2 linked regions of the Adhaeribacter radiodurans genome follow. The protein of the gene in region 1 interacts with the protein of each later gene in a pairwise test. Links are inferred from orthologs where the notes say so. Each region holds a gene or a part of one and is shown in the gene's direction. Other genes may lie near its edges.

Region 1 (8,370 bases):
GATTTAAAAACTTTTGGCCTTATTCCTGAATTAATTGGTCGCTTACCTGTTTTAACGCACTTAAATCCGTTAGATAAATCAACGTTGCGCTTAATTTTAACCGAACCTAAAAACTCGATTATTAAACAATACAAGCGCTTGTTCGAAATGGAGAATATTACCCTTAGTTTTGCCGAAGAAGCATTGGACTACATTGTAGACAAAGCCGCCGAGTACAAGTTAGGAGCCCGTGGTTTACGTTCTATCTGCGAAGGTATTATGACCGAAGCTATGTTTGAACTTCCTTCGCAACAAGGCACTTCTGACCTGGTTATTGATTTAGAATACGCTCGTCATCAGTTTGAAAAATCGTCTTTAAAGCAATTAAAAGTTGCATAGGATTTGACGCTAGATACTAGACGCTAGATAAAAGATTAAATAAAAACAAAGGCGGCTCCTAAGTATTTAGGAGCCACCTTTGTTTTTATCTATTTAAACTCTAGTAAAAAGTCTACTATCTAAAGTCTAATGACCAGCATCTAAAGACAAGTAATTTACCATTAATTCAGCGGCCTTCGCAGCAGATTTTGCTTCGCCTAATAAATTACGAAGATCTTGGTAATCGCCTTTTTGCTGCTGAATTACTGCGTCGTCTTTTGTAATCTTTCTTAATTCAGCAATAATATTTCTACTGTTCAAATCATTTTGAATAAGCTCTTTTACTACTGGTTTACCGGCGATTAAATTTACTAAGGAAATATAGGGTACTTTAATTACAGCCCGCGCAATCCAGTACGATAGGGCGCTGGTACTGTAACAAACTACCTGCGGCACATTAAACAAAGCTGTTTCGAGAGTAGCAGTACCCGAAGTAACTAAAGAGGCCTGAGCATTAGCCAGTAAATCGTAAGTTTGGTTAGTTACCACACTTACATTATCTTTTTTCTCGATGTTTCGGTAATACTCCGGATTTAAGTTAGAAACTGCCGCAATTACAAACTGGTACTCCGGAAAATCCGACACCACGCTTAGCATTACGGATAAAATAGCTTCTATTTCTTGTTTACGACTACCCGGTAGAATAGCAATTATAGGTTTATTTACTAAATTATTTTGTTGCCTGAATGAGGGGTTAGCTTGATGCGCACTTACTAAATCTGCAATAGGGTTACCTATATAATCTACTTTATAATCAAACTGCTGGTAAAAATCTGCTTCGAACGGCATTATAACAAACATCCGGTCTACCAGCTTTTTAATAGTATGCACCCGGCCCTGGTTCCAGGCCCAAATTTTAGGAGAAATGTAGTAGAACACTTTTAAACCATTGGCTTTCGCGAATTTGGCAATACGAAGATTGAAGCCGGCATAATCTACTAAAATAACCACATCTGGTTGGTAAGCTAAAATATCGGCTTTGCATTCCCGGAGAAAGCGAACTATTTTAAATAAATTAGTAATTGCTTCCTTAAAACCCATAAAAGCCAACTCGCGGTAATGGCGCACCAAATACCCACCGGTCGCTTCCATCATATCGCCGCCCCAGTAGCGAAACTCAGCGTTAGTATCTTGCTTTTGGAGTTCCTGCATTAACTTAGCTGCGTGTAAATCGCCGGAACGCTCGCCCGCAATCAGATAATATTTCAATATTTTAGATGGTTGAATTGTTAAATTGCTGGATGGTTGAATTGTAAGTTGGCTTAATGATTTTATTGCTGAATGACTATCGTACCAGATAATAAAATAATTCCGATAACACCTCCACAACCTAACAATTCAACACTATACTTATTTTACTCGCCAAGATATTCTACAAAATTGCGGGGTGTTTCGTATAATTTAAGGCTGTGTAACTGAGCCGAACTGGAAATTTTAGATATAAGTGGTTTTAGTATATTCCAAAATTCGATAACTAAGTTTTCGGTACTGGCTAGTTTGCCTTCCATAAAAGCTACATCCAGGTTCAGGTTTTTATGATCTACTTTTTGGATGATATGGTCCCGGATAAGTAAGCTGAGTTTCTTCAGGTCTATTACAAAACCAGTATCCGGATCGGGAGTACCTTTAACCGTTACAATCAATTCGTAGTTATGGCCATGCCAATTAGCGTTTGCACACGGTCCGAACACTTCTTTGTTCTTCGCTATCGACCAATTTGGGTTGAACAGCTTATGCGCTGCATTAAAGTGTTCTAGTCTGCTTATATAAACCATCAGTTGAAATGATATTGCTTTTTCAACAGCAAATATACGAAAAAAGGCACCCCGAAAAACGAAGTAATAATACCAATCGGCAAACCAGCGGGCGGGTAAATAAAACGAGATAAAATATCGCAGGCGATCATAAACACACCACCTAACCAGGCACACACCAAAAGGTTATTTTTATACGTAATTCCCATTAATGCTCGCGTAACGTGCGGAATAATTATACCTACAAACCCTACTGAACCTGCTAAAGCTACCGAGAAACCACAAAGTACGGCGACCGTAATTAAAATAAGCCAGCGGGTACGTACCACGTGTACGCCTAAAGCATGCGCCCGTTCGGACCCTAATAATAAAGTATTTAATTCTTTCACCTGAAACCGGAAGAGAAGCAAAGCTAAAATTAAGGCAATAGCCGGATAAGCTAAGAAATCCCAATTTGCCCGCCCAAAATCTCCCATCGACCAGAATAAAATTGATTTAATATTACTCTCAGAGCCAAAGAGAAAAGTAAAAAAACTTACTAAAGCTGTGAGAAGCGAGCTAATGGCAATGCCCGCTAATAATAGTTGAGTGGGTATAATCTGACCTTTCCGGTAACCTAAGGCAATAACTAAAACTGTAACGCCAAAAGCACCTATTAAGGCAAAAAAGGGTGGTAAATAAATGGTTCCCCAGGTAGTAGCTATTACACCCGAAATACTTAAGGAGGCGCCTAACGATGCCCCGGAAGCAGTACCTAAAATATACGGATCGGCTAAGGGGTTATTGACCATGGCTTGCATTAAATAACCGCAAAACGACAGGGAACTGCCTACCAATAAGGCTAACAACAAGCGGGGCAGACGCAACTGTACAATGGCAAAATGGACAGGATTATCAGGTTCATAAGCCAGAATCGCAGCTTGCACATCGGCGAGTGAGGTTTCAAAGCTGCCAACCAATAGGCCCGTTCCTAACACCAACAGGAGCAGAACAATTAGTACTACATAAATAATTAGGTTCTTCGTCAAAGTTTCAGGAAAGATTGCAGTTCGCGTACCGACTCCACAACCCGCGGACTAGGCCGGGACATTAAGTCGTCGGTGGCAGCAAATATACGGCGGTTTTGATAAGCATTCGTTTGTTTTAATTCCGGGTACTGCTGAAAGAAAGTACTATCCATTTTCCCGAAGGTGCCACCAATAATTACATCTGGATTTACTTTTAAAATATACTCGCGGGTTAAAGCCGGATAAGGCTGCGACATTACTTCTGTAACGGCGTTCTCTGCGCCAATTACATGAAGTTTATCTGTAAATATAGTATTGCGTCCGTACACATAAATGGGATCGTTCCAGGTTATAGCTAATACCTTGGGTTTATATGCGGTATTTCCCTTTAGAGCCGCTATCTTTTTTAATTGTTTTTGTAAAGAATCAGCATAATACATGGCGTAAGCATCGCGGTGCATAATGCGGCCAATATCCACTAAGCGGTCAAAAATATCGTTTAATTTCCCGAATGTTTGAAAATAAACCGGAATACCTAATTCCTGAATGCGGGCGGCTACTTCGGGCGGAGTAATACCATCTACTGTAAAAATCAAATCCGGCTTTAGCTGTACTAATTTTTCATAATCCATTGGGTAATTATTTACCACTGGTTTACTTTTTACCTGAGCCGGATAGTTGCAATTCTGCGTACGGGCTATTATTTGGCTTTCGTCGCATACGGCAAACAACATTTCAGTAGCCGAGGGAGCCAGCGCCATTACCCGTTTAGGATAATGCGGAATTTTTAATTTTCTTCCTAAATCGTCGGTTATGGTAATATATTCTTTAACAGATAAATCTGTTTTCACTTTCTTGGATTTAGACTGACAGCCTGCTTCGGCAAAAAGTAAAAGCAACATGCCACACCATAGCCCTAATAAAAAACTTTTAATTTTTAATTTTTGCTGCATTCTATTCTAATGTACTCTGTATAAGTAAAGGCACTTTCTTTAAAACAACAAATCAGTAAGCCTATTTGAGTTAACCGTGCCGGGTATTGATTTTTTCGTAAATTTAGCGCTTAAGTTTAGAACAGGTTGTAAATAAAATTTAAATATGATAGTAGTAACCGGGGCTGCGGGTTTTATTGGTTCTTGTCTGGTAAGTCGGCTAAACGCTGATAATTTTAATGATATTATTGTAGTCGATAATTTTTCGGTAGCAAAAAAGGAAAACAACCTGCAAGGAAAAAAAATTAAACGCTACGTAGATCGTAACGATTTTTTTGATTGGCTAGCGGATAACTACGAAGAAGTAGAATTTATTTTTCACATGGGTGCCCGCACCGATACTACTGAAATTAGTAAGGATATTTTTGATTTACTTAATCTTAATTATTCTAAAAAAGTTTGGGAAGCTTGCTGCGAGTATCAAATTCCACTGGTTTACGCTTCTTCGGCCGCTACTTACGGGGCCGGCAAATTAGGTTACGACGACGATGAAGCTATTTTACCGCTGCTAAACCCTTTGAACCCGTATGGCGATTCTAAGCATGAATTTGATAAGTGGGTATTACAGCAAACAGCTAAACCATTTTTTTGGGCAGGGTTAAAGTTTTTTAATGTGTATGGTCCCAACGAATACCACAAGGGCCGTATGGCATCGGTTATTTTCCATGCTTTTAACCAAATTAATGATAATGGCCGATTAAAACTTTTTAAATCGCACCACCCGGATTATAAAGATGGGGAGCAAATGCGAGACTTTGTGTACGTAAAAGATGTAGTAGAAGTGTGTTATTTTTTAATGCATTTACGGCAGCACTCCGGTATTTACAATTTGGGAAGTGGCCAGGCCCGTACGTTTCTGGATTTAGCCTTTAATACTTTTACGGCCATGAACAGAGACATAAATATTGATTTTGTGGATACGCCTTTAGTAATCCGCGATAATTACCAATACTTTACTGAGGCCAACATGCAAAAACTAAAAAATATTGGTTTTATCCGGCCTTTCTACACTTTAGAAGACGGGATAACGGATTACGTACAACAATACTTAATTCCTAATAAGTATCTGTAAAAAACAAAACCCCTCCTGAGTTCAGGAGGGGTTTTGTTTTATTAGCTTATCTAATTCAGCAAATACTTAAATTTCCCAGTTTTTAATAATTAATGTGCATCCACTGGTAGCTTAACGTTCTTTTTAAATTTTTGCAGGTATAGCAACGGAATAGAGCACAACATAATCATACCGGAAATCCAATAAGCATCGGTATACGATAAGAGCATAGTCTGTTTTATCACGGTACCTTCAATAGCCCGGTACGCTGCGGTTTTAGCATCGAGCAACGAATACCCCTTTGCCACAAAAGTTTGCATTAAGCCTTGGAACCGTTGCAGGAAAGCCGGATTAAACTCATTAATATTTACCAGCAAGTCGTTGCGGTGAATACCAGAGCGCACATGAATTAAAGTAGTAAGTAAAGCAATACCAAATGATCCGCCTAACTGCCGCATCATGTTATTTAACCCGGTTCCTTGCCCTAATTCCTTACCTTTTAAATCCTGAATAGCTAAAGTAGTAAGTGGAACGAACAATAAAGCCATACCTACGCCCCGGATAGCTAAAGGCCAGAAGAAATCGTGGGTACCGCTCACTAAAGTAGATTTAATCAGCATCTGGGAAAAAACAAAAAACAAGAACATCCCCACGGTAGCCATAAATTGAGCCGGTACGCCCCGCTGCAGCATTTTACCCACAAAAGGCATCATTACAATGGTAAACAAACCACCGGGCAATAGTAATTCGCCGGTTTGCTGCGCCGTGAAACCCAATAAAGTCTGGCAGAAAACGGGGAATACAAACATAGATCCGTAAAGCCCCAAACCCAGCACAAAAGAAGTAAACATACCTACGCTAAAGCTTCTGTGCCGCATAATTTTAAAGTTCACAATAGGGTGCTTGGTACTTTTTTCGCGCCAAATAAATAAAATGGTGCCAATTACCGAAGTTGCCGATAATACAATAATGTAAGGAGCGGCAAACCAATCTTCTGATTCTCCTTTTTCCAATACGGTTTGTAAACTACCTACCGCTAAGGCCAGTAAAGCAATGCCCCACCAATCAATGGGTTGGCCTTTACCATCTCGTGGAGTTTCGCGCACAAAAGTGTAGGTGGCAAAAGCGGCAATAGCACCTACGGGTATGTTCACGTAAAAAATCCAGGGCCAGGCAAAATTATCAGTAATGTAGCCGCCAATGGTAGGCCCAATAGTAGGACCAACTACCGCTCCTAAACCAAATAAAGCCGTAGCGGTACCTACCTGTTCAGGTGGCCAGGTTTCCAGTAAAATAGCTTGTGCCGTAGAAATTAAACCACCACCTGCTAAACCTTGCAGAATACGAAAAGCAATGAGTTCTTCCAGAGTAGTAGCATTACCGCACAAGAAAGAGGCAATGGTAAATAATACAATTGAGCCTAAAAAGTAATTCTTGCGGCCAAAATAACTTCCCAGCCAACCCGACATGGGTAATATAATTACGTTAGCCACGCCATAACCCGTTGTTATCCAAGCTATATCTTCGAGGGTGGCCCCTAAATTTCCTTGCATCTGCGGAATAGATACGTTTACAATGGTGGTATCAATCAGCTCGAGCAAAGAAGCGGTAATTACCGTGATGGTAATTACCCACTTTTTCAATCCGGTTTCAGCCATAATTATTCCTGCGTGATTACCGAAACCCGTACGCTCATTCCGGGCCGTAATTGATCCATTATCTCTTTCCGGGTATTAATTTTAATTTTAACCGGTACCCGCTGCACTACTTTCACAAAGTTACCGGTCGCATTATCGGGAGGTAATAAAGAAAACTTAGCGCCCGTAGCCGGCGAAAAATTATAAATTTCGCCCATTACTTTTTCTTCCGGAAAAGCATCTACTTCAATATTTACTTTTTGGCCGGAGCGTAATTTTTCTAATTGCGTTTCTTTAAAGTTGGCGGTAACGTACAAGCTGTTTTCGTTTACTATGGAAAATAAGCTTTGTCCGGCCTGTATCAACTGGCCTTTCTGCACATTCTTTTTAGAAGCAATCCCAGAGGCAGGAGCCTTAACCTGGGCGTAAGAAAGTTGCAGATTAGCAAAATCAATATCGGCCTGGCGCTGGTCTATGCCGGTGGTGGTAGCAGCCAGCTGTGAACGGGTAGTACCTACCTGCTGGTTAGCTGCCCGGTATTGTCCTTTAGCTGCTTCCAGGTTAGCTGCTGCTGCATCGCGTTCGGCTTTTGCCTGATCAAATTGTTGCTGGGTAATAGAACCATCCTGAATTAAGTTAGCGTAGCGGTTATAATCCTGAGTGGCTTTCCAGAGCCGGGCTTCGGCGGCTTCTATGTTGGCTTTGGCACTAGTTAGGTTAGCGGCGGTAGCGGTAATTTGAGCCTGCGATACATTAATATTAGCACTGGTACCGCGGCGGGCGGCTTCGGCTTGCTCTAACCGAATGCGTAAGTCCCGGTCATCTAGCTTTACTACTATCTGGCCTTGCTTTACCGGTTGGTTTTCTTCAAAGTTGATTTCTTCCACGTACCCTCCTACCCGGGCCACTACCGGACTAATATCGCCGTCAATCTGCGCATCGTCGGTATCTACGTGTTTGCCATAATAAATATATTCCCGAATACCGAATATAGCTCCTCCCAGTAATACAAGCCCTAGAATGATAGGAATTACCTTATTTGACTTTTTCTTTTTCTTTTTTTCGATTATTATTTCTGTTGCTGTCTCCATGACACTAAAAAATTATTTTTGCGAGATTTTTCCGGTTGATTTTAATAAAGTATAGTAAGCAATTTGAGCATCGGCGCGGGCAAGTTCCAGGTTTATCTGGGCCTGAAACAGTTCCGATTGAGCATCTACCCGCTCGGTGGCAGTTGCTACTTTGTTTTGGTACTGCGAGGCAGTGGTACGATCATTTTCCTGAGCCTGCACAATGGAGGTTTCCAGAATTTTGATCCGTTCCAGCGCTTTTACATAATTTTGGTAACTCTGATTTACTTCGGTTTTTATTTGATCCGTTACTATGTCGCGGTTAATGTCTACTTGCGTTTTCTGGATGCGGGCTTCGTTAATTTTATTTTTGTTTTGCCATATCCGGTCAAAATTCCAGGCTACGGTAGCAGCGGCTGTAACCGGAGCTATAAATCCATTA
Region 2 (6,538 bases), 2.6 Mb from region 1 along the record:
TCCGGATACTGGTACCTGGATGGGCGCTTCGCCGGAAATATTGGTGCAGGTTTCCTCCAATAAAATTTTTAAAACCGTAGCCTTGGCTGGTACGCAACCCTTAACGCCGGGTAGTAATCCGGCCAAGGCCATGTGGCAGCAAAAAGAAATTGAAGAGCAATCTATGGTGGAGCGCTATATTCTTAATTGTTTTAAAAGCATTCGCCTCCGGGAGTACCAGGAAACAGGTCCGCGCACGGTAGTAGCAGGTAATTTAATGCACTTGCGTACCGATTTTACCGTGAATATGAATGAGGAAACTTTTCCAACTTTAGGTACTCAAATGTTACAGCTTCTTCATCCAACCTCGGCCGTTTGCGGCATGCCCAAAGAACCCGCCACTGCTTTTATTCTGCAAAAAGAAAGGTATGATCGGGCGTATTTTAGCGGTTTTCTTGGTCCGGTAAATATTAACGGCGAATCTAATATTTACGTAAACCTGCGTTGCACCCAATTTTTAGAGCAAGTAGCGCTTACATATGCCGGAGCCGGTATTACCACGGAGTCGGAACCCGATAAAGAATGGATGGAAACCCGTATGAAAATGGACACCATGCGGCAAGTTTTCCGTATTCAACCCTCATGAACTTACAAGCTGTTTTTGATATTGCTGAAATTTGCGCCCAGCACGGCATTAAAAATGTTATTCTCTCGCCCGGCTCGCGCTGTGCGCCTTTAACTTTGGCCTTTGTCCGGCACCCAAAAATTCAGGTACGAACCATCAGCGACGAACGGGCAGCTGCTTTTATAGGATTAGGCATAGCCTTAACTACGCACCAACCGGTGGCTTTGGTATGTACCTCGGGTACGGCCGTTTTAAATTATGGTCCAGCTATTGCCGAAGCTTTTTACCAACAAGTACCCTTACTGGTTTTTACCGCCGACCGCCCCTTCGAATGGATTGATCAACTGGATGGTCAGACGATCCGGCAGGAAAACATTTATGGGGCACATATTAAGCGTAGTTTTACTTTCCCCGTAGATACGCAACATCCGGACGCTAATTGGTTTGCACAACGGATACTTTCTGAAGCTATTCTGGAAACTAAAGCTTACCCACCGGGTCCGGTGCAGGTAAACGTGCCTTTGCGGGAACCGTTTTATCCCAAACCCGGCGAAACAATGGCGTTTAATCCGGAAGTAAAAGTTATAAAAGAATGGCACAATGCCTATGCTTTAACCAAAGCGCAACAAGACCAACTGCAAAAAGAATTACTAAATTTTTCTAAAATCTTAGTTGTAGCCGGACAACAAGCAAAAGAAACAGCTACGCAAGCTGGTTTACAATCTTTTGTTCGCGCAACAGGGGCAGTAATGGTGGCGGATATTATTAGTAACCAGCATACTTTACCCGAGGCTATCCGATACCACGATGTTTTCTTAAACGGGGAAAGCACAAAAAAAGCAGATGATTTACAACCAGATTTATTAATTTCATTTGGTTTATCTAATATCTCGAAGAACTTAAAATTATTTTTAAGAGATTTCCCGGCCCGGGAACATTGGCACTTGCAACCTGCCGGTACCGCCGCCGATCCTTTTCAGTCGCTTACGCGCATAATTAGGTGTGCTCCGCAAAGCTTTTTTACGCAAGCATCAACTAATAAAGAAACCGTTAATAAAAGCTACCAAACAGAATGGCGAACGCAGGAAGAATTAGCGGCTGATTATCTGCAAGCGTTTCTAGGCCAAAACTATTTTAATGAATTTACTGCATTTGCCCGGATCTTACAGCACTTACCGGATAACAGTATTTTACATGTAGCTAATAGCATGGCCGTGCGGTACGCGAATATAATCGGGTTAAAACCCGAACAAAATATTAGTGTATTTGCAAACAGAGGTACCAGCGGCATTGATGGTTGCACCAGCACCGCAGTAGGCAGTGCGCTTAGCACTCATCAAATAGTTACTTTAGTAACCGGAGATTTAGCATTTTTTTATGACCGCAATGGGTTATGGCATAATTACTTGCCGAATAACTTGCGTATTATTCTTTTAAATAACCACGCTGGCGGCATTTTTAGGCTGATTGATGGACCGCGCCAGCAACCGGAACTAGCAGAATTCTTCGAAACATACCAAGGTCTAAACGCCCAATTAACAGCACAGGAGTTTAATTTAAAATATTACCCTTGCGAAAACTTGCAGCAATTGACCGAAAACCTAGCTAATTTTTGGAATAACGGCCCAGGCATATTAGAAATATTTACTAAAAGCGAAGAAAACGCTGATTTTTTTCAATTGTACCGACAGCAATCTCCTTTCAAGAGCAAGTAACTTTGTTTCAATAACTTAGTCTTAGTGTCATTTTAAATCGTATATTTGGTTAGACGCTTTAAAATCATTAGGATTATGGAAGTAACGCACAAAATTGAGCTGTGGGCCGATCGGCATCATCCCATTTGGCTCGACTTTATCCGATTTGGTCTCGGAATCTTCCTCTTCGTCAAAGGGCTGATATTTATCAGCGACATCGCCGTGTTAGAAAGGTTGTTGATTAACATTAACATGGACTGGTCTTCTTTTTGGTTTGCGCACTACATTGCTTTTGCGCATTTAGTAGGTGGTTTACTCATTGCGATGGGCCTGGTAACCCGACTTGCTGTTTTATTCCAACTTCCTATTCTGGTGGGAGCAGTACTTTTTGTACGACCCGGTTTAGAATACGGATCCATTAATACCGAATGGTGGGTTTCGGCATTAACACTCTGCTTATTGATTGTATTCTTCATTTTCGATTCCGGCCGGTGGTCTATTGACCATTACATGCGTACTCACCGAGAGGTTTAATTTCAAATGGATCAGTAGTTTAATTACTTTAAATTAAAGTGCTATGGAAATTACTCAAAAAATTGAAAACTGGGCCTCTACGCATTATCCTGCCTGGTTTGATTTTGTACGAATGGGCTTAGGAGTTTTTCTGTTTGTGAAAGGCTTTATTGTTCTTAGCCAAATTGAATCCGTACAAATTTTTATTTCCAACATTAATGCTTTAAATGGGACAAGTTTAAATTGGAATGCCCAAGTATTAATTCAGTTTATTGCGTACATGCACATTATTGGCGGTTTGTTTATTGCTTTAGGATTTCTTACCCGCATAGCCATTTTTTTCCAGATTCCAATTTTATTAGGCGCGGTTCTCTTTACCATGCCTGGTATCCGGATGGCGTCTGACAACAACATGGCGCAGGGCGGTATCAATTTTGTTTGGTCAGAAATCCAGTTAAATACTACAACCGCCGAATGGTGGACTGCCTTATTTACCTTAATACTCCTTATCAGTTGTTTTATTATTGGTTCCGGCCCTTGGTCTGTGGATAAATATCTGGAACATTATGAAGAAACCTGAATTTGAGGTAAAAAGCTAATTTCAAGCAACTTAAAGGCAAACGCCTGAAGTAAAACAACAGCCACTGCAACCTTTAGCGGTGGCTGTTGTTTTATAATCCATTATTTATCCGTTTTATTTTTCCGGCGTATACTCTACCTTCGGACGCATTTAAAAATTGGAGTTAGCTAATATCAAAAACCTATGCAAAGTAAGTACAACTGGCAAACCCTTAAAGATTATAAAGAAATTCTGTTTTCGTATTTCCAAGGAATTGCGAAAATAAGTATAAACCGGCCGCACAAGCACAATGCCTTTACGCCTCTTACGGTTCAGGAAATGAGCGATGCCATGGAACTTGCCCGCCAAAACCCGGAAATAGGAGTAATTATTATTACCGGCGAAGGAGGACAAGCTTTTTGCAGTGGCGGCGACCAAAGCGTACGCGGTCACGGGGGTTATATTGGCGAAGATGCAGTGCCCCGTTTAAACGTTTTGGATTTACAAATGCAAATTCGTCGTATTCCAAAACCAGTTATTGCGATGGTGGCCGGGTGGGCCATTGGCGGTGGCCATGTATTGCACGTAGTTTGTGATTTAAGTATTGCCGCCGACAACGCTAGGTTCGGCCAAACTGGCCCTAAGGTTGGTTCTTTTGATGGTGGTTTTGGTGCTTCTTATTTAGCCCGCATAGTGGGCCAGAAAAAAGCCCGTGAAATCTGGTTCTTGTGCGACCAATACAATGCCCAAGAAGCTTTGGATATGGGTTTAGTAAATAAAGTAGTTCCCCTTGACCAACTCGAAGAAACAACTGTAGAATGGTGCCGGAAAATACTGGAAAAAAGCCCTATTGCTCTGCGGATGTTAAAATCTGCTTTTAATGCCGAACTCGACGGACAAGCGGGTATTCAGGAATTAGCGGGTAATGCTACTTTACTCTACTACCTATCCGACGAAGCCAAAGAAGGTAAAAATTCTTTCTTGGAAAAACGGAAACCCGACTTTTCGAAATTCCCTAAATTCCCTTGATTTTAGTTGTTAGTTTCTGGTTTATAGTTTAAAATAATTTGTAGCACATGTTAAGGTTGATTCTAGAAATACTTCTTGGGAATTCTTTTGATTAAACAAGAGCAGGCAAAAAGTCGCTTTAACTTTATGTAATTTTTCTAAGTACTAAAAACTTATAAAAATCAAACAACTTATAACCAATAACTAACAACCAGCAACTAACAACGAATTATGGATCACCTGCTGCTTAACGGGAAGAAGTTTTACTACGAGGAAATTGCTAATTACTCGTTCCGGAATAGCATACCCTTGAATGGGTACGAAGTTACTACCCTGGAATTTTGTCGAAACTGGCTGAATGGGGTTCAGGAAATTGCTATTAATACTTCTGGCTCCACGGGTGCTCCCAAATTAATTACTTTAACCCGGGCTCAAATGATTGCCAGTGCACAAAATACGTTGCTGGCGTTAAACTTACAAGAAAATGACCGGACATTAGTTTGCTTAAACACCGAGTACATTGGTGGTATGATGATGCTGGTTCGCGGGTTAGTGGGCAATTTACATTTAACGATAATCGAGCCTATTGGAAATCCTTTTAAATATTTACCTCCTAATGGTCCGGATGAATATGACTTTGGCTCCTTCGTGCCCCTGCAATTACAGGCAATAATAACAGAGTCGCCGGAAAAGAAATATTTATTAGACCAGATGAAAGGCATTTTGGTGGGTGGGGCTGTTGTGAATGATATATTATATAAGCAAATTCAGAATATTGCTGCGCCCGTTTATCACACCTACGGCATGACCGAAACATCGTCGCATGTGGCTTTAAAGCGTTTAAACGGGAGCAAACCTGATTCTTACTTTAAGGCAGCTAGTTCTGTAAAACTAGGCTTGGATGAACGAGGCTGCTTGACCATTATAGGTAATCTAACAAATGATCAATTAATTACTACCAACGATCTCGCAAACCTTATTTCAGAACATGAATTTGAATGGTTAGGCCGGGTAGATAATACCATTAATAGCGGTGGAGTAAAGGTTCAGGCCGAAAAAGTAGAAGTAGCTTTAGCGCAAGCATTACTAGAGTTAGATCTAAATTATCGTTCTTTTATTACTCCATTACCCGATGCTAAACTAGGCCAACGTATTGTAGCTGTACTCGAAGGAGAAAAGTTAGAAAACACCAAAGAAGAATCTATTCAAAAACATTTACAGCAAATACTCAATAAGTACGAAATACCAAAAGCATTTAAATACATTGCTAATTTCTGCACTACTGCTTCTGGTAAAATAGATAAACCAGCAACTTTAAAAAGCTTAATTTAATTACTTTTTTAAATCCTATTCTGAACCTGAACCTAGTTAAGTAAAGGGATAGATGTATCAAAATGTTTGATTTCAGTGTAATTAAATGAATATCATTTTCCTAATACAACAATCTAGTGCCTGCCCTTCAGTTTGTCTATATTTTCTATTTTTACCATTAGTAATAAAATAGGTAAACAATTCCTTTCTCCAATTTTAAGTAAAATGTCAGAATTAAATTTAAGTTATTTTTGAGTTAAGTAGGGGAATGAAAGATTTTTATAAACTTAAAACCTATAACTTAAAACGTATTACTTACTTATCTGCCTATCGTAAATAGTATTATTTAGCTAAGCTAGATTTTATTATGAGAACAGAAATTTCTTTTCCCAGAAATCCGGCTGCCACTTTACAAAATTTTTTTCAGGTTTTTCCTGGAAGCCGGTTAGTGGATATAGTAATAAGTACGGTGGAATAAAATATTCGCCTGGACTTGGATATAAGTACCACTACTAATCAGGAAATAAAGACGGCAATAATCCGGGTGGTGTTAACAGGCAATCCTACGTTATTTTATACCAGCTACACTGAAACAAGTGCAGCCCGCCGCAAAGTAACCGATCCCGTAACTATCCTGAGCAGTGAACCGGAACTACTAGGCGCCATTGCTTCCGGACCTCATACTCTTGTTTTGTTCTGCCGTTCCCGCCACATTATTGCGGCCGGCGAATTGCATCTATCTTTTACTAATTTTAATTTGTACGACGAAGATTATGGTTGACTTAATGTAAGTAGATGGATTAAATAGCTAAGAAAGTGCTTTAATTGTACTTAATTTATCGGTTTACG

Evidence for each region. The genes of interacting proteins can lie anywhere in the genome.
Region 2: the proteins of rfaD (region 1) and menB interact in binary tests that used the Escherichia coli proteins (3 or more experiments, as listed by UniProt). The link is inferred for Adhaeribacter radiodurans from one-to-one orthologs.

What each region holds. Positions count from the first base shown.
Region 1 is NZ_CP055153.1:5,277,055-5,285,424, forward strand. The notes cover bases 3,319-6,259. They hold rfaD (ADP-glyceromanno-heptose 6-epimerase), read left to right. Parts: upstream 3,319-4,276; coding sequence 4,277-5,242; downstream 5,243-6,259. Other genes in these bases: HUW48_RS21140 (ABC transporter substrate-binding protein), read right to left, coding at 3,319-4,131; HUW48_RS21150 (DHA2 family efflux MFS transporter permease subunit), read right to left, coding at 5,332-6,259. Also shown: ATP-dependent Clp protease ATP-binding subunit ClpX, read left to right, coding at 1-378; lpxB (lipid-A-disaccharide synthase), read right to left, coding at 505-1,626; HUW48_RS21130 (6-pyruvoyl trahydropterin synthase family protein), read right to left, coding at 1,773-2,192; HUW48_RS21135 (FecCD family ABC transporter permease), read right to left, coding at 2,192-3,199; more of HUW48_RS21140, read right to left, coding at 3,196-3,318; more of HUW48_RS21150, read right to left, coding at 6,260-6,879; HUW48_RS21155 (HlyD family secretion protein), read right to left, coding at 6,882-7,949; HUW48_RS21160 (TolC family protein), read right to left, coding at 7,962-8,370. UniProt on the Escherichia coli protein: Catalyzes the interconversion between ADP-D-glycero-beta-D-manno-heptose and ADP-L-glycero-beta-D-manno-heptose via an epimerization at carbon 6 of the heptose.
Region 2 is NZ_CP055153.1:2,668,860-2,675,397, forward strand. Bases 2,568-5,486 are described here. They hold menB (1,4-dihydroxy-2-naphthoyl-CoA synthase), read left to right. Parts: upstream 2,568-3,574; coding sequence 3,575-4,399; downstream 4,400-5,486. Other genes in these bases: HUW48_RS11065 (DoxX family protein), read left to right, coding at 2,568-2,832; HUW48_RS11070 (DoxX family protein), read left to right, coding at 2,876-3,391; HUW48_RS11080 (AMP-binding protein), read left to right, coding at 4,610-5,486. Also shown: HUW48_RS11055 (chorismate-binding protein), read left to right, coding at 1-625; menD (2-succinyl-5-enolpyruvyl-6-hydroxy-3-cyclohexene-1-carboxylic-acid synthase), read left to right, coding at 622-2,319; more of HUW48_RS11065, read left to right, coding at 2,395-2,567; more of HUW48_RS11080, read left to right, coding at 5,487-5,710; HUW48_RS11085 (hypothetical protein), read left to right, coding at 6,183-6,470. UniProt on the Escherichia coli protein: Converts o-succinylbenzoyl-CoA (OSB-CoA) to 1,4-dihydroxy-2-naphthoyl-CoA (DHNA-CoA).